DNA from 2 places in the Paenibacillus sp. SEL1 genome. Region 2 is predicted to be linked to the other one. Evidence: riboswitches for the same ligand, from Rfam matches in the RefSeq annotation. Region 2 holds a riboswitch; the other holds the start of a gene.
What was found. A riboswitch is a leader RNA that binds a small molecule or an ion and turns the genes downstream of it on or off. The one in region 2 is predicted to bind cyclic di-GMP.
Positions count from the first base shown of each region.

Region 1 (9,002 bases), 880 kb from region 2:
GACTGTTAGAGAACGGGCTGCTCGATATTTCAGTCATTGCTGCCTTCGGTTATCGCGCTCATGAACCCAAGCGGGAAAAATCCAGACAACCACTGGAAAAGGTCACCCGCTGGATTCTGTAATCTAATATCCCGAGTCTCTCCCCCAAACACTGAACACTGAAGCATCAAAAAAGGCGGGCTGCGGCACTTCATCTGAATGATGAATCTACCGCAGCCCGCCTTTTTAGGTCACTTCAATCTCTATTAAAATACCCTTGGAAGCCAGGTTATCCAGGCACTCCTTCATATACTCATCGTCATGCTCCACATATGCACCCGCGCCTGCCAGTTCCTCACCCAGCTCCGCCTCCCAAGGCTCACACTGCTTACCGCGATACAACGGCTGTTCCCATAGTGGATCAACATTGTACCCTCTGCTTTTCATTTCGTCCATAATGAGCCTATGATAGCGCACCAGCAGCATGGGGTGATAATCGAACACATAATTCACGGTGGCGTGTGGCTTGCCCCACCCATTCCCACGCAGGGCACAGCACTCACGATGTTGCCCCAGCAGTTGCGGACGGGGTAACTTGTCGATTAAATGTTCATGCCAAAGCCTCATGCTTCCACAACCCTATCTGTAGCTTTTTCTGGTCTATTGGATTAGCATACGGATACCTGTCAGCACAATGCCGATCAGGAAGCCTGTAACTGCGCCGTTAATACGTATCCACTGCAAATCCTGTCCCAGTTTGTCCTCCATCAGTGCAATCAGGGATTTGTTATCCATCTTGTCTACATTTTCGCGCACCAAGTTACCAATCCGACTATGGTTAGCTTCCACCAGTCCAGTAATACCTTCCACAATTCGCACATTGATCTTGTCCAGCAGCTCGGTATTCCCTCTTAAATCAGTCAGCATCCGATCCAATAGCGGTAAAATATAGGTCTGCACATAGCTTCCGTCTTCCATGTAGTCCAATAAGCGTATACGCAGTTCTTCCATTTTGCCCAGCACTGACGCATCGCCTTCCCAGGCTTCAACAAGGCTATCCTTCCAGCCGTTCAACCCTTCCTGAACCGTATCTTTCGTCGCCAATCGGGTCACCTGCGTCCTCAGACCATCCAGCACAGCCTGACGGCGCGGGTGCTCTTCCCTTTGCAGTTCTGCTACCTGATCCAGCAGGAAATGACGAATCATTTCACCCATACGCTCTTCGTTCAGATAGCCGAGGAATGCGTTCAAAGCAAACTGCATCAGCCCGCTCACCTGCAAACCACTGACAGCCTGCATCCCTAAGGTGCCCAGCGTATAACCCGTTTCGGGTCGCAAAATCCAGGACTCGGCTTGCTTCAGCGTGTAATCCAGTGCCCGGCGATCATAGCCCTTCTCGCTGGTCTGACGAGCAAGCGCCTCCAGCAGCGGTCCGGCGTCAAAGTCAGTCATCTGCCGCTTCAGCTCTGCCACGATGACCGGAGCCAATTCCGCGAGCGGGAGTGACTGGACAAGCCGCTTGGCAAGAACATCTATGGATGCCGCCGCCTCCGGCGTGCGCAATCCTTTTTCCACACCTCCCAGCACCAAATCGGCCAAACGGATATCTGCAATTTTAGACGCGATGCTGTCTTTGTTTAGCAGGTTATTTTCCACCGTACTTACCAATGCATTCGTGAGCTTGTCCCTATTTTTAGGAAGCAGCGCGGTATGTGGTATCGGAATGCCTAGCGGATGACGGAACAAAGCAGTGACAGCGAACCAGTCTGCCAGTCCCCCTACAAGTCCTGCCTCAAAAGCTCCGGCTAACAAACGAGCCCAGCCATATTGCTGGAAGGGCAATGTGGCTGCAAAGCCTGCCCCTAGAATAACGAGCGACCAAGCCGCTGCGGTTTTCGTATTTTTTGGTTTTCCCATCCTGTAATCCTCCAAACTGACTGTCGAGTAAGTAAAGCACTATACCTGTATTACCCATCATATCATTGCCCGTGTCATTTCCAAAGTTGAAAGCACTTGAGATGAAACGCGCAAGGGCACTTTTTGCGTAATTTTTTATGCATATATCTCTCTTTTTTACATTCATGTTTGTGAACAAAATCACAGCACTGGGCCCAAACTCTTATTTTCAATAATAAGCCTTACGAACCATTTTATCAGAACCAAGTCCCATTTTTTTTAAACCGAAAGGAGAAGTGAACAAGAAAGTTGAATGGGCATAAGATACCTTTTTTCAGTACCATGTTGGTATTTGACCTCAGAAAGGATTTGAATCCATGATAACCCCAGATTCTTTCAACAGCATTCGACTTTTTCATATGGATTACCAGGTTATATATCCATAAAAAGTGATACTCCCATAAAATTCAAACACATATTTTGCTATATAGACATATTTGATGTGATAAAATAAACTTTTATAAATAGGGAATCATGTTTAATCAGTCATTATATATTGGTAATTCAAACCAAGATATGCTAGATAAAATTGCTTTTTTGTAAAGGAATTGAATATGACAACAGACCAAAAAAACAACGTGGGCCTCTGGAATGGCGATCCGGTCGTTATTGTACGCACTCCCTCCGCTTTTGCCAAGCAATCCCTTTTGTATATCCAGGAATTAGGCTACTTCCAAAAAACTTCTGCTTTTATGATGGAAAGGAAAGAACTTGCCTCTTTTTTGCTTGTCTTTACGTTGTCTGGTAAGGGAGAATTACTGTACCGGGGCAAGAAATATATCATAAAACCTCAAGATTTGTTCTTTGTTAATTGCGAGGAATATGTTCAATACAGCACCTCCGGTCATGAATCCTGGGAGTTTATCAGCCTGTACCTGTATGGCAATCTGATTGAAAATTTTTACGAACAATTTGCCAAGCATAATAAACCGGTCATTTCCATGCATAATCCGCATATTATATTGGATAAGCTCCATGCTCTGATTTGTGGGCAGTCTGACAGAAGTCTTTCCGCTGAGCTACTAACGTCCAGGCTCATTGGTGAAATACTAACGTGCATTTTGCAACATCCCTATGATCATCCGTGTGTGAATGCTGAAACCCTGAGCGAAGTACGTCGGGTACAGCGATATTTGGATCAGTCCTACTGTGAGCGAATAACACTGGACTCGCTGGCAGATATGTTTGAATTAAACAAGTTTAATCTGGCTAAAAATTTCAAAAAGCAGATCGGTTTCTCTCCGATTGATTATCTCATTAATGTCCGTATCACAGCCGCTCAAAGCTGGCTTAAAACCAGTGACATGTCCATTGTGGATATCGCAAGGTACGTAGGGATTCCCAATACGAGCCATTTTATTAACCTATTCAAGGAGCATGTAGGAGAAACACCTCATTCCTTCCGCAAAAAATGGGGGAACCGTTCCAAGTTGTAAATGAGAGGTTACATGAAATCAGTTTGATAGATGATAGACGCACAAGCTATTCAAGTTAATGGCAAAACTGTCGAAAGGCAGTGACGCAAAACTATAGGGCCTTCCTTTCCAGATGGCAGCCAGCTACCAGATGAACGAGCTTTTTATTATGTCTTTTTTACATAGATCCATCACAAATTGCTTTACCTCTCTCGAAGAAAGCCCTGATCGCTATGATCAGGGCTTTTTTTCTATTGGGATAGTCATGTCAGCCTAGCATGCTGAATATACTAATTTCGAACTAGGAGGAGGGAAGGAAAAAAACATAACCGCCGAAGCATTGCCATATTACGATGAATAGGAGAATCACTTGGAGCATGAGAACAAAAATAAATGTAATGATCATTGCCTTATTGCTCATTGTCCAAAGCTTTTTCAGCGCAACGCTGGCTTACGCAGATGCTCCAGCCCCAGAACTGCCGCAGAGTGCTGTATCCGATCCTAACCATACCGTTACGGATGCTGTATACGTTGTCCCAAACCTTGAACCTCCTAGGGAGATTCCTTCAAACACGGTTCCCTTCGTTCAAGGAGCAACCAGTTCAAAGTCTCAACATGATGCAGCTCCGCAGAGCATATTAACGAAGTTGAGCCTGACCGACGAAGCAGGGCGTGTCATTGATGCGGTATATAGTCCAGACAGCCAATTCGACATCGGATCAGCCATCCAACTAGGCTATGAATGGGAGCTTCCTGACAATACCTATAAGTCAGGGGACACCTTCACCTTTCATTTACCAGAACAGTTTGTCATCTACACTGATATCTCATCTCCACTAGTCACTACCGACGGAACCGTGGGATACTTCACAGTAGATCGTCAGGGCAAGGTGATCATGACCTTTAACCAATATGTAGAGAATCATTCCAATGTCAGCGGCAAACTGCAAATCAAAACCGAGTTTACGAAAGAGATGATGAAAGGCAGTACAGAGATCATCATTGTGATTCCAATCAAAGGCGGGGTACAAACGGTCATCGTGAATGTAAAACCCCAGTCAGGGCCAACCCTAAGCAAACAAGGGAAAATAGCTGGCACCAATCAGATCGACTGGACCATTGATGTGAACAAACAGCTAAACACCGTAAAGCATGCCCTCATCACCGATCCAATTCCTTCAGGGTTGGAACTCAGAAGAGACTCTATCCGGCTCTATCATCTACAAGTCAATATCGACGGCTCGACCGTTGTTCGAGACCTAGTGAATGCAAGTGAATATGCCATTGAAGCAGATCAAGCCGGGACAGGGTTTGTGATTCGTTTTCAAGACGATAGCATTAACACGGCCTATCAGATTCAATATTCCACGCGTATTATTGGCGATGAAACTCGTTTCTCCAACACAGCAACGCTTTCAGGAGATGCGATAGAGAACGTTGTTGCTACCGCTACTGTTCAGGTGGAACGTGGTGAATTTTTGTCCAAAAAGGTTGAAAAATATGATCATGCCACACAAACACTCTCGTGGGCCATAAGATATAACTTCAGCGAGACAAAAATTCCCGAAGCCAAAGCTCTTTTAATTGATCATTTCAATAAAACTCAAGAATTGCTGCCCGGTTCTTTGAAAGTATTTAAGGGAAACACACTGGAGGAGCTCCCATCGTGGGCATATACTGTCATCCCAGTTGATTATCCGGACCGCAACGGCTTCAAACTTCAATTCAACTTCGACGTAGATTCAGCCTATACCATCCGATACCAGACTCAAGCCAGAGGCCGTGTCTATGATAATGGAAAAGTTATAAACATCATAACCTCGGATGGAACGCAGAAGATTGTATCGACGGAAATCATAAGCGGAGTTATGACTAAAATGTATGACACACCCAATTACAACACCAAAATCATACCTTGGGTGATTACCATCAATACAGACTTGTACATCATGAAAAATATTGTCATTCAGGATGTGTTTCCAAACGGGGGCTTGGCCTTGTTACCGGACACCCTGAAAATTCAAAGTGTTGACGGAACAACGGAGCTACGTGCACCCACGGATTACGAGCTGATTCCGCTATCACAGGACTATAAACAAGGATTTACGCTCATTTTTCATAAAGCCATTCAGAAGGCTTATACAATCAAGTATTCAACTACCTATAATAATGACTGGAAAACGGATACAACGAAGCCCGAGTTTCGTAATAAATCCCATATAGAATACCAGTTTGAAGACGGAGAAAGATCATCGCAAGAAGTGGAGTGCCCGATCTGGCCGGACTTTATGACACAACGAAACGGTGCCAAGCAAGGAAGCTATAATGCGACCTCCAAGCTCATTACCTGGGACATTAAAGCTAACTACAATCGCAAGATCCTGAATCACGCGGAAGTGAGAGACCCCTTGTTACAAGGTCAGAAGTTACTGCCCGCCTCCGTAAAAGTATACGATATGACCTTGCTGGGATGGTGGGATGGCGTACAAAAAGGGGCTGAAATCCCAGCAGATCAATACACCATTATTCCTCCCTCCGAGCAAAATGGTAATGAATTGCGTATCCAGTTCAAAAATAAGATACAGACTCCCTACTGGATTACCTTTCAAACTTCATTGGAAGGAGAACTGATTGAAAAGGAAATCCATAATCAAGCCCTTCTACTGGATGGACAAAAAACTGTCTCCGAATGGGCAGCGCAAGTCACGGTACCTCATGGCGGAGAATATGTATCTAAAGTCGGTACACAAAATGGAAATAAGATTGACTGGAGCATCCGCATCAATGAAGGACAGTCCCATGTATCCAATGCTAAAATTATAGATCAGCCTAGCAGCAATCAAATCTTAATTGAGGATTCCTTTCATTTGTACTCTACAATCATCGCTGCCAACGGAAATACCACCAAGGGCACCGAGTTGATTAGAAACCAAGATTACAAGCTGTATATCAAGACAGATGCTCAAGGCCAGCAAACGTTTGAACTTACTTTTGCTAAGGATATTTCCACTGCTTTTATACTTGAATACCAATCGTTCATTCATGCTGAAGACAAAGCCAAAGTGAGTAATAAGGTTGCCTTTGAGGGGGATCGCTTGACGACAGAACTGCGGGAAACCAGCCAGGAAATCATCGTACGAACGTCTTCCGGCTCCGGTTCTGGCGGGGGTGTGACCGAAAGTCTTGAGCTGACCAAGGTAGATCAGGATATGCCTGACAAGGTACTGCCTGGCGCACAGTTTGCGCTCTATGATAAAGGTCAAAAAAGAGCCCCTCTCATTCAGACCACCAATCAGGAAGGCAAAATCATCTTTTCTTCCTTGCTTCATGACGATTACATCTTGGAAGAATTGGCAGCACCGGAGGGCTATAAAATTACCGAGGGCAAGCTCGAGATCAAAATAGACGCAACACTGCGACAAAGCTCTGGCGTAAAGAGGGTTGTGATCACCAATCGTAAAGAAAAGAAAAACGACCCTGAACCACCTGTAGACCCGGGAACTCCAACAGACCCCACGAATCCCTCAGGACCAGGAACGCCTACTCATCCAAACCCCTCACCCCCGTCCGGAGGCTCAGGTAAAAAACATGACAAAGATCCGGAAATACCCAATATTCCGCCTATAATCGTCCCTCCGTCATTGCCAAAGTCTCCGGAGGACATAGTCCCTCCACAGGAGGAACCTGCGCCTATACCGCCGGAACTGCCAGCCGTCATGCCTCATCAAGATCCTCCTCCGGTGGATTCGAAAGACGATCCCGAACCTAAGATCCGTCTCAAGGTTCCGGGGAAAGAACCTGAAGAGCCGGAGGATACACCTGCGGTACATCAATTACCCCAAACAGGTGAAAGCAGCCCCGTTCCGTTCTATTTGACAGGCATAGCGATGGTTATATGGGGCGTATTTTTGAAATTCAGACGGACAAACAAAAAATAAAATTAATCACCTGCCCTGATCTCCCGGCTCATTCCATTCCCGATTAGAATGAGCCTGGAATGGGGCATTTTTTTTAAAAGTATGTATGATCCGTACTTTGCTTAGGGGAGGCGAGATTGCTGCGTCTGCGTAAACTTTCCTACGTATTTATTGTGTTAGGCTTACTTTTTATTTTGTTTCCTAAAGCGACGGAATGGAATGAGGATCAGGAACAAAGCAAGCTATTAAAAGCAGCCGAGCTACCATCAGGAAAAAGCGATGCGCTTAGAACCGCCAGTCTTACAGACAGCTATGCTCGCTTGTCCACTCGTCTTACGAAAGTTCCGGTTAGTGAAGCACGACAAAATACTTCCCCACCTCCTGCTCCCATGGCAAGCGCTAATGAACAAACTCCCATAGCCACTATTAGTATAAGTCGTATTGCTTTAAAGCTCCCTGTATTGGAAGGCGCAACGAGGATAAATATGAGACACGCGGCTGTACATATGCCGGAAACGGGGACGCTGGGACAAGTGGGGAATGCCGCCATTGCTGCTCATCGAGCCCGTACCTCTGGACGTTTATTTAATCGTCTAAATGAATTGAAGATTGGGGATAAGATTGTTGTCAACACTCGGGGTAACCAATATGTATATAGCGTTTATAGCCTGAAGGTGGTTGATCCTACGGACGTGTCTGTTCTAAAAAGCTTCAAAAAACAAAAGCTGCTCACGCTGATTACATGTGACCCTCTCGTCAACCCCACCCATCGTCTCATTGTTCAGGCCAAACTAAGCACCTAAAGCCATTTTAAAGTACCTATTTCTATGAGTAAAAATAAATCAGGCGGGCCATTCCTGTTCATTACAGAAATACACCCGCCAATGCTCACATCATGATTCAGTTGGATTCTTGGCAATCAGCTTGAAATCATCAAAGTGGAATCCTGGTGCAACCACACAGGTTACCAGCACGGGCTCATCCCCAAGCGGACGTGCCGTTTGCCATACTGCTCCTGGGACGAGTGCTTGTGGATGCTGTCCTGCCTCCACATCCGCACCGACGATAATCACAGTTTCTTCACCAGGCTCTTCTCCGCTTCCACCCAATTTCAACTCTACAGGGCTTCCGCTATGATATAACCACAGCTCATCAGAATGGACCACATGCCACTCGGAGAACTCGCCCGGATGCAGCAAGAAATACGTAGACGAAGCTGCAAAGCGCGGACCGGAATACACATCCGGCAGTACAGGCTTCGGAATTTGGAAATGGGCCTTCCACATCTCTTTGTACCAGCCGCCTTCTGGATGGGGCTCCATGCCCAATGCCGTTACTAGCGGTGAAATAGCTTTCGTCATTGTCTAACCTTCCTTTACCCTAAATTCCTTCTTCCCTACTGTAAAACATAGCGTTGCTTTTGTCACGTTTCTCCCTTGGCATGTCGAACGCTATTATTCCATGTCAAATTAAATAACATTAAATTGTGAATATTCATTTGATTTTATCATATAAATAGCAGTTAACAAGCAAAAGGACATACAAAAATATACTATGCGTAAAGTTTCATGACATAAAATCTTGTTTTTTATTGTAAGCTTATAGTATCATGAGAGAAATTTTGAAATTCTAATAGAGCTTGATCATGTCAATCCGTCTACTAAGCTATGTATCCAAGTCTAAAAGGGGTGAGCTCTCTGATCCAGTTTCGCAATGTCAACAAGCATTACGGTCA
Region 1 covers NZ_CM137723.1:2,449,503-2,458,504, reverse strand. The annotation lists gene ACYCSE_RS11275 (NAD(P)H-dependent oxidoreductase) at 1-122, shown strand, start outside; gene ACYCSE_RS11270 (TIGR02328 family protein) at 226-606, opposite strand; gene ACYCSE_RS11265 (DUF445 domain-containing protein) at 640-1,896, opposite strand; gene ACYCSE_RS11260 (AraC family transcriptional regulator) at 2,490-3,371, shown strand; cyclic di-GMP riboswitch class I at 3,422-3,502, shown strand; gene ACYCSE_RS11255 (collagen binding domain-containing protein) at 3,728-7,288, shown strand; gene ACYCSE_RS11250 (class D sortase) at 7,405-8,070, shown strand; gene ACYCSE_RS11245 (cupin domain-containing protein) at 8,161-8,628, opposite strand; gene ACYCSE_RS11240 (amino acid ABC transporter ATP-binding protein) at 8,956-9,002, shown strand, end outside.
Region 1: it holds a riboswitch for cyclic di-GMP, as region 2 does, so the genes downstream of both, ACYCSE_RS11255 (collagen binding domain-containing protein) here and ACYCSE_RS15140 (glycosyl hydrolase) in region 2, are expected to answer to the same signal.

Region 2 (9,002 bases):
GCTGCCCCGAACATTGAGTTCCTCGGCAGGCTTGAGGATGAAGAGGTTAACAAGCTGATGGCAGAATGCCGAGCACTCGTTTTTCCGGGTGAAGAGGACTTCGGTATTACGCCTTTGGAGGCGAATGCGGCCGGACGGCCTGTCATCGCTTTTCAGGGTGGGGGAGCGCTGGATACGATTGTTCCTCATGTGAACGGCGTATTTTTCCGCAAGCATCAAGTAGAGGATGTGCTGGAGGCCGTCGAAAAGGTTGAGCAACATGCGTGGAATGTGGACGATATCATTACCCATGCCCGCAAATTTGATGAAGAAAACTTCAAGGATCAATTAAAAAAGTATGTAGAACAAGCCTATGTGAACTTTCTAAAAGGAGGATGAACGGAATGAAGCTGGCTGTAATCGGTACTGGATACGTTGGACTCGTCTCGGGTGTATGTTTTGCGCAAAAAGGTAATGAGGTGATTTGTGTCGATCTGGAGCAGCACAAAATCGACATGTTGAACCGGGCAGAATCTCCGATTTATGAACCGGGTATTGAGGAATTGATCGCGTTGAATCTGGAAGCGGGCCGGTTGGAGTTCACCTCGGATTTGGCCGATGCGGTACGCCGCTCGGATATCGTAATTTTGGCGGTAGGTACACCTTCTCTGGCTAACGGCGAGGCGAATTTGTCATACATTGAACAGGCGGCCGCTGATGTTGGGAAAGCCATGAACGGGTATAAGATTATTATGACCAAGAGTACTGTACCTGTCGGAACGAACGAAAAGATTAAGGACGTGTTGGCTCGTCACACGAGTTTGTCTTTCGATATCGTCTCCGCGCCGGAGTTCCTGAGAGAAGGCTCAGCCATCAATGATACGCTTTATCCGGATCGCATCATTATTGGTTTGGACAATACAGGATTGCGTGAAACCATGGTCACTCTGCATCAGGTGTTCACGGATAAAATCTATGTGACGGATATCCGTAGTGCTGAAATGATCAAATACGCGTCCAATGCGTTTCTGGCAACTAAAATTTCGTTCATTAACGAAATCGCTAATATTTGCGAAAAGGTTGGCGCCGATGTAACCTGTGTGGCTGACGGTATGGGGATGGACAAACGGATTGGCTCCTCTTTCCTACAAGCAGGGATTGGGTATGGTGGCTCTTGCTTTCCAAAAGACACAAATGCGCTTATCCAAATTGCAGGTAATGTAGACTATGAATTTAAGTTATTGAAATCGGTGGTCGAGGTGAATACCGACCAGCGCTTTATGATTGTATCCAAGCTGCGCGAATCGCTGGGTCAACTGAACGGTGTGTCCATTGGCATTTGGGGCCTCGCCTTCAAGCCAAATACAGATGACATCCGCGAAGCTCCAGCACTGGAAATCGTAGAAACGCTCATTCAGGCAGGCGCTATTGTCAAACTGTATGATCCCATTGCGATGGATAAATTCAAGGAGCGCGTGGATCACCCGAATATTATGTGGTGCTCATCCCCACAGCAAGCCGCTGAAGGTAGCGACGCTGTGTGCCTGTTGACCGATTGGGAAGAGTTCAAAAAAGTCGATCTCGTACAACTGGCCTCCATTTTGCGCAAGCCGGTTCTCATTGACGGTCGTAACGTATTCGCTGAGGAACAGATCCAAGGCTCCGGGCTGGAATACTACTCCGTGGGTCGTCCGCGGATGAGTGGGTGGAATCGGGATAAAGTGGAAGTTTAAAAGTGACAGATTAAAAAGTGACTGTGGCGGTGTTGGAGGCGCTGAAGGCGCTGCGCGTGCAGATTGTTCTTCCGATTGCTGTTACCCCCGGATTTTCTGGATTATATAAAACATTCAAAGGTTAAAATCCGGGGATAAAGGCAAACGCTGACGCTTCTTCAGAACAATTCTGCCCGTTCCGCTGCTTTTCGCCGTGGAGTCACAGTTTTTAAACTCCCACCTTATGGGGGGAGTAGGAAGGGCGTATCGGAGGGAGCGGCGCGGTTGAAGCCGCTCCTTCCGATCAAGTACGCCATTGCGGTTGCCGAAGGCAATCTGGGCAAGGCGTTACGAAACCTCGATTACTTGAAGCTTGCAAGCACAGCGTGCAAGCACCGAAAGCGTGAGATTTTTACAGGCTGACCGGACTTAATAATGTCCGGTCGTGCCTTTTGCAATAAACGGTATGATCGGCATGATGCATTTTTGAGTAGCGCAGGAATGGATTTGAATCTGGAGAAGCGGAGCGGTCGCCTTTGACTTGGGATTCTTACATATAAATGTCTTACACAATCCAAAGAATCCCACGGCAACAGCGATCGTAAGATCAAATCCAGCCCGTAGCGGGCTACTCAACTTTGCCCCATCCGATCATCCAACCAATATAGAGAGGAAGTGGAGAGTTATGAAGCTCGTACTTTTGTCTGGTGGTTCCGGTAAAAGATTATGGCCTTTGTCCAACGATTCCCGTTCCAAACAATTTTTGAAGGTACTGGAGAGCCCAGAGGGGATTTCGGAATCCATGGTACAGCGGGTATGGAGACAATTGGGAGACAACGGATTATCAGAATCCTCGTTTATTGCGACAGGGAGAGCACAGGTCGAAATGATCCAGAGTCAGGTCGGGCCGAATACGCGCATCATTGTTGAGCCGGAACGCAGAGACACCTTTCCTGCGATTGCGCTGACAGCGACTTATCTATATTCCATTGCTGGTGTTTCCCCTGATGAAATTATAGCTATTTTGCCTGTAGATCCTTATGTTGAGGATGCTTTCTTCGCTTCCGTAGCCCAGCTGGAACATACACTCCAGGAGAGTGAAGGCAAGCTTGCTTTAATCGGGGTTGTCCCTTCCTATCCTTCAGAGAAATATGGTTACATTATTCCGAAAAACGATGCCACCCAAGGTAGCACTGGCTACCGCGAAGTGAGCCATTTTCAAGAGAAACCCGACCGGGAGCAGGCGGAGCGTCTGATTGAACGCAATGCTCTATGGAACTGCGGGGTTTTTGCATTCAAATTAAGTTATTTGCTGGATATCTTGGCATCCAAGGGTTTGCCGCTGAATTATGAAGAAATGCAAAAGCAATACGCATCTCTGGAAAAAATCAGCTTTGACTATGAAGTAGTCGAGAAGGAAAAGGATATCGTAGTTCTTCCGTATGATGGTTTTTGGAAGGATCTGGGCACCTGGAATACGCTCACAGAAGAAATGTCTAATCAACAAGTGGGCAGAGGTGTAGTAACGGAGGATTGCGTCAATACGAGTCTTATTAACGAGTTAGACATTCCTGTGGCGATCATTGGAACGAATGATCTGATTGTAGCCGCTAGCCCGGATGGTATTCTTGTGACCAATAAGGCTGAAAGTCCTCGCATTAAGGAAGTGCTCAAGGCTCATGATCAGCGTCCAATGTATGAAGAACGTCGTTGGGGGCAGTATCGGGTTGTGGATTATGTCAAGTATGACGAGGGTAACGAGGTATTGACCAAACGAATCCGCGTACGGAAAGGCAAAAATATCAGCTATCAGCTTCATTTCAAACGGAGTGAAATTTGGACCATTATTAGCGGTGAAGCGGAAATTATTTTGAATGAGAAGCTGCACAAAGTAAAAGCTGGTGATGTAGTTCGCATTCCTGAAGGAACGAAGCATAGCATTTTGGCTGTGACCGATGTGGATTTTATTGAGGTGCAGACTGGTTCTGAATTGGTTGAAGAGGATATTGTCCGCTTTTGTATGGATTGGAATGAAATTTCCCGTCACCAATTTATCTCATAATTGTTTTCGTAAAAACGAAAAAAAAGACGAATTCATGAAAATTCATAGCTCAAACTGTCGAAATTGGGCGAAAACCTGTAAATTCATGAACATGACCTATTAAATTTTGGTAAAAGAAAGTCGATACTTAGGGTAAGAAGGAATCCAAACTCCTTCCAACGATAAACGCAGCCCTGTCGAAAGGCAGGTACGCAAAGCTAAAGGGCCTTCTACAAGGATGGCAGCCTGGCTACCGAAAGGAAGAGCGAAAGTGAGATTCAATTTTATTCCTCTGTATCGACTGATACGTCATGTACTCCCCGTTGTTATGCTTTTTTCATTGTTGCCCGTCGGTTTTGGTGATTCTCTGTCTGTGGCGAATGCTGCTTCATTACAACCTGTTAATTCGGACGCTTCTATTCAGGCCCGTGAACTATACAATTATTTACTCAACATCTCAGGGGAAAAAATAGTCACCGGTCAGCATGATTATTTGGAAAGTCCGGATGAATTAAGTAACAAGGTCCAAAAAATCAGTCAGGCATATGTTGGTGTACACGGCTATGAGATGGGAGCTATCTCTGGTCAATCTGACGCTACGGAAGCAGCACAACGTAAAAATGTCGTCGATAGTGCTATCCGTTGGAGCAGATCCGGTGGTATTGTGACGATGACTTTTCATGAAGCGCTACCGGGTAGGCCACTGACTTGGGCCAATGTACAGGCGAAAGTAAGTCAGACAGAGTTCAACAAATACGTGACCCCAGGTACTACGCAGTATAACCTCCTCATTGCCGATCTGGATAAGGTCGCTGTTTCGTTAAAGCAGCTTCGTGATGCAGGGGTTCCGGTTTTGTGGAGACCTTACCACGAAATGAATGGTGACTGGTTCTGGTGGGGAAACAAAACTAATTTCAATCAGCTATGGAATATCATGTATGACCGTTTTACAAACACACATCAATTGAACAATCTGCTGTGGGTATGGAGTCCGAATGCGCCCAATTCGTATACTGTTCCGTATACCCCGAAATACCCGGGGGATGACAAAGTGGACATTTTGGCAGTAGACATTTACAACAATGATTTTAAGCAAAGTCATTACGAAGGCTTGCTTGGATTGGCACGGAATAAGCCGATTGCCATTGGGGAGCATGGTGAGATGCCTAGTTCTGAGGTGTTGCAGGCTCAGCCTAAATGGGTATATTCCATGACTTGGGGCAAGATGCTGACCGAGAATAACACAACAAATCAAATACAGGATTATATGAATGATTCGAAGAGTTTGACACGGGATGATGTGAAGAATGGGCTGGCAGCAATCGAACAACCTGGGACAGATGTACCGACCTTACCGGACGAGGGACAAAGTGAGCCTATCCCGGCTCCGACCCCTCCTTCCGTTCCTGATGTGGTATATGTGAACGGGCTTCAGGGCGAATATTTTAACAATATGAATTTGAATGGAAGTCCTGCTTTGATCCGTACAGATAGCAAGCTGGACTACAACTGGCGCGCCAATGCAGCTGATCCAAAGGTGAATGCCGATCAGTTCTCGGTTCGCTGGACGGGTAAAATCAAACCACAATATAGCGAGACCTATACGTTCACAACGATATCCGATGATGGTATTCGTGTATGGGTAGACGGCAAGTTGGTGATTGACAGCTGGTTCAAACAAAGCTGGACGGAGCGTAAAGGCAGTATTACTTTGGAAGCAGGCAAAATGGTAGATTTAAAAGTAGAATACTATGATGAAATGGGCGACGCGATGGCACGTCTAATGTGGGAAAGTCAGCATGAAGCGAAAGCGGTGATTCCCGGAAACGCTTTGTTTCTTCCTTGATTGATACTCTTTCCCGGTCCAAAAATATGAGGAGAGAGGGTGGATCATATGATAAAAAAATGGTTATCCCATAGGTATACAGTCGTTTTATCTGGACTACTAGCGGTCGTAGCTATAGCGATGATTGCTTGGTTTATATACACGCCTTCAAGAAGCGCAGAATTGCAGACGGATAAAGTAGCGGCTGCCAGTCCAGTATGGAAGCTGGGTCAGAGGGATGACTCTTCAGCGGAATTCAAAGGTGTGGTCGGTAGGGATAATATCGATATTTCTACAGCAGCTGCCACTACCCAATCGTCTGCTAAAGGAGCACTGTCAGCGTTGTCGGTAGCAGAAGAGAGTACAACAGTTCCGGTATTGCTCAGCAGTGGAGATATTCCTCCCGGTTTGAATGCGTCCACGAACCCTGAACTGACACTTCAGTATAAGCTGAATCAGATACCTCCCAATGGTATGATATTCCGTGTTCGGATTTTGGATGCGGGCAAAGCAGTCCCGCAAATGGCTGTATTTTCAAATCATCAGCTGTCCGGTATTATTCAGATTGCCGGGGTATCCGGTACTGGGAGTGCTTATAATTTCAAAAACAACTACGAGTTATATATACCCAAAGAGCAATTGCAAAGCGGTGTTAACGTACTCAAGCTAAAGACAGCGCGCTGCCTATACTGCTCCTCTGCGGAAGATAAAAATGTGTGGTGGACTTGGGATGACTTGAGCTTGGAGACGTTAGCTTCACCTGCGGCCGAACCGGTACACGGTAAATATATACTGACCGGAACAAATGTGAACAATAAAGAATTTTATTATGATCAGGGTGCAGTTAAGCATTTACCATACGTTCTCAAGTGGCTGGGCATTGCTTATAGTGGCAACGTCATGAGGGTCACCTGTGCCAGTAATGTGGGCAAGGCATGTACAGACGTGGATGATTACTATCAAACGTTAAAGCAGTATAATATGCAATCGTCTGCTTTGTATTTATATACAGGTGATATTAAGCTGCAAAAAGATGGTTCTCTGCCAGAGACGGCCAAGCAAAAGTTGCGCGATTATGTAAAAAAATACGGTTCTTATCTTCAATATTATGAAGTAGATAACGAACCTGGATTATTTAATCGCTCCAAGGCGGTAAACCTGGCTGTGGCCAAGTGGTTGAATACAGAAGGCAAGCAATTGGCACCGCATCTCAAAACCGTAGCACCGGGCTGGGCCTACTGGCCAACGTACTCTACCAAGGCGTGCAAAAATCAAACCAGTGGTACGCAAAAATGCGGTGACCCAGATGGATGGGAACGGGACCCAGAGCAGCGTAAACAGCTGGAGGAAGTTACCGACCTGACCAATGGACACGCCTATGGTGAATCGTATAATGAAGAGGGCGGCGGCAGCTTCGTCCAAAATTTGAAAACCTTCGGCGGTTCCAGCAATGGACTGGCGAAGAAGATGCTGAACACGGAGTTCGGTACCAACGATACACATCGGGACAATCCCGATTACGGGGCTAGTCAGCCACAAGCGGCCGCATTCGACCGGATTATGCGTTCGCAAATCGGGTTTGCCGATATGTTTATCCAGCACGCTGCTTTTTATAAGGATTATACGCTGTTTAAAACAGGCTTCGATCTGCAAAGTCATAACCCGGCCAACACAGAAATTTATCCGTTCGGGCAAGGACAGGACACCCGCGTTAAGATCATGAGACGCTTGAGCTTAGCCTATGCCACCCATGGAAAACCTCTGACTTATACAGTGCTGAATCCAGAGGATACCAAGGATAAGATGGTGTATGTTCGTGCAGTGGATACGTCCAAGCTTAAACCGCTGGCAGGTAGCGGCGCTACTTCAGACAAATTGCTGGTGAATCTAGTGAATTTCGAAGCTACCCCGCAGACCGTTCGTGTACGGGTAACGATGCCGAAAGCCGGTTTGTACACGGGTGAACGTTTTGGAGCAGGTTCTACTTACAGTCAGGCACAGCGTTCCATATCAGGGCTCAAGGCTTCTCCTGCCCTTGATTTTGAAGAAAAGCTGGGTCCTGGTGAAGCGGTACAATATATTTTGGAATTAAAAAGTACAGATCAGACCGCAGCTTCAGCCCCAACAGGGGTGAAGGCTGCCTCTGTTCAGGATGGGGCGGTAAAGATTAATTGGCTTCAGGCAGAAGGCGTATCTTCCTATGATGTGCTGCGTGCTGACGGGACCGACGGGGCCTATCAGGTGATTGCCTCGCAAGTAGCGGGAAACACGTATACAGACCGCACAGTAAAAGCTGGAGGCCACTATGTCTACAAAGTCCGGGCGACCGGAGGCACTCAGGTTTCCCAGGCAGCCGAGGTCGCTTAATAACAGATCGGAATGTATATAGGACCTGAGTTAACGAATACCTAACATCATTTCGAAATAAAACAAAAAAGAACCTATCAGGAGAAAATAGGACCTGACAGGTTCTTTTTTGTTGGAAAATCGTTCTGATTTGCCAATACTTTACGTATAATGAAGAAAAAAATAAGAAAATCCTTTTATATTCTCGTCATAAGACGACAACATTGCAGGTATGTATTCATATATAATAGTTTTGTTCATGACTATACATACATGGTTTTGTAGGAAATCTCTTTCCGGTGACCAAGAATAATAAAGCGAGGTTAGTGCTGAATGAACAAGGAGACAGAATTAGGGGTGAACAACCCTCTTTTTCAAAACAACGCACGGAAAGTAGACAAAGCCGCTATCGACTTGGACATCCGGGACATTTTGCTCCAATGTGGGTTCACGATGCCAGAATGGCTAGAAAACGACGCTGAGGGAACCACATACCGGAAGGACAAGCGCGTGTAAAATCCAACGGCTGGTCTTACTTGAGCGAGACGTGAAGCAATCGGAAGCTTTCTTTATTCCATCATTCGTTCCATTCGGACAAATGCAATAAAACGTTTGGCTTCTTCCTCGGACAAGGTACGTCCGTCAATGGTCAGGTTGAAACGTTGCAGAATATCCTCGTCGGACAGTTCAAGCTGGTCCACAAATTCCCTCACTTCTGAATCCAGTATTGCCGCCGGATGGCTCGTACGTCCCACCAAGTAGTCAATCGTTACCCCGAAAATATCAGCGAGCTTGGTCAGGATCTCAAAATCTGGCTTGCGCCTATTTTTTTCATAGTGAGAAAGAGCTGCCCGCGTAATTCCGAGGGATTGCGCTAGTTCCTCTTGTTTTAATCCCTTATGTTCTCGTAATTCAGCGATGCGGGTGCCATAATTCATCTGTTTTTCCTCCTGAAGGCAAGGTTAAGAAAGGTAAAAAAGCAATTTTACGCTTGACAAGATACGTTTTGTATCATAAATTAGTTATGTAAGTTACATAACGTATCTTTATTTCATAGTTTTCACTTATGTCTTCGTTTATATACCCTAAGAGGCCACCG
Region 2 covers NZ_CM137723.1:3,331,535-3,340,536, forward strand. The annotation lists gene ACYCSE_RS15120 (glycosyltransferase) at 1-378, shown strand, start outside; gene ACYCSE_RS15125 (UDP-glucose dehydrogenase family protein) at 384-1,712, shown strand; gene ACYCSE_RS15130 (hypothetical protein) at 1,977-2,114, shown strand; gene ACYCSE_RS15135 (sugar phosphate nucleotidyltransferase) at 2,377-3,753, shown strand; cyclic di-GMP riboswitch class I at 3,910-3,990, shown strand; gene ACYCSE_RS15140 (glycosyl hydrolase) at 4,004-5,578, shown strand; gene ACYCSE_RS15145 (hypothetical protein) at 5,627-7,924, shown strand; gene ACYCSE_RS15150 (hypothetical protein) at 8,237-8,419, shown strand; gene ACYCSE_RS15155 (helix-turn-helix domain-containing protein) at 8,473-8,841, opposite strand.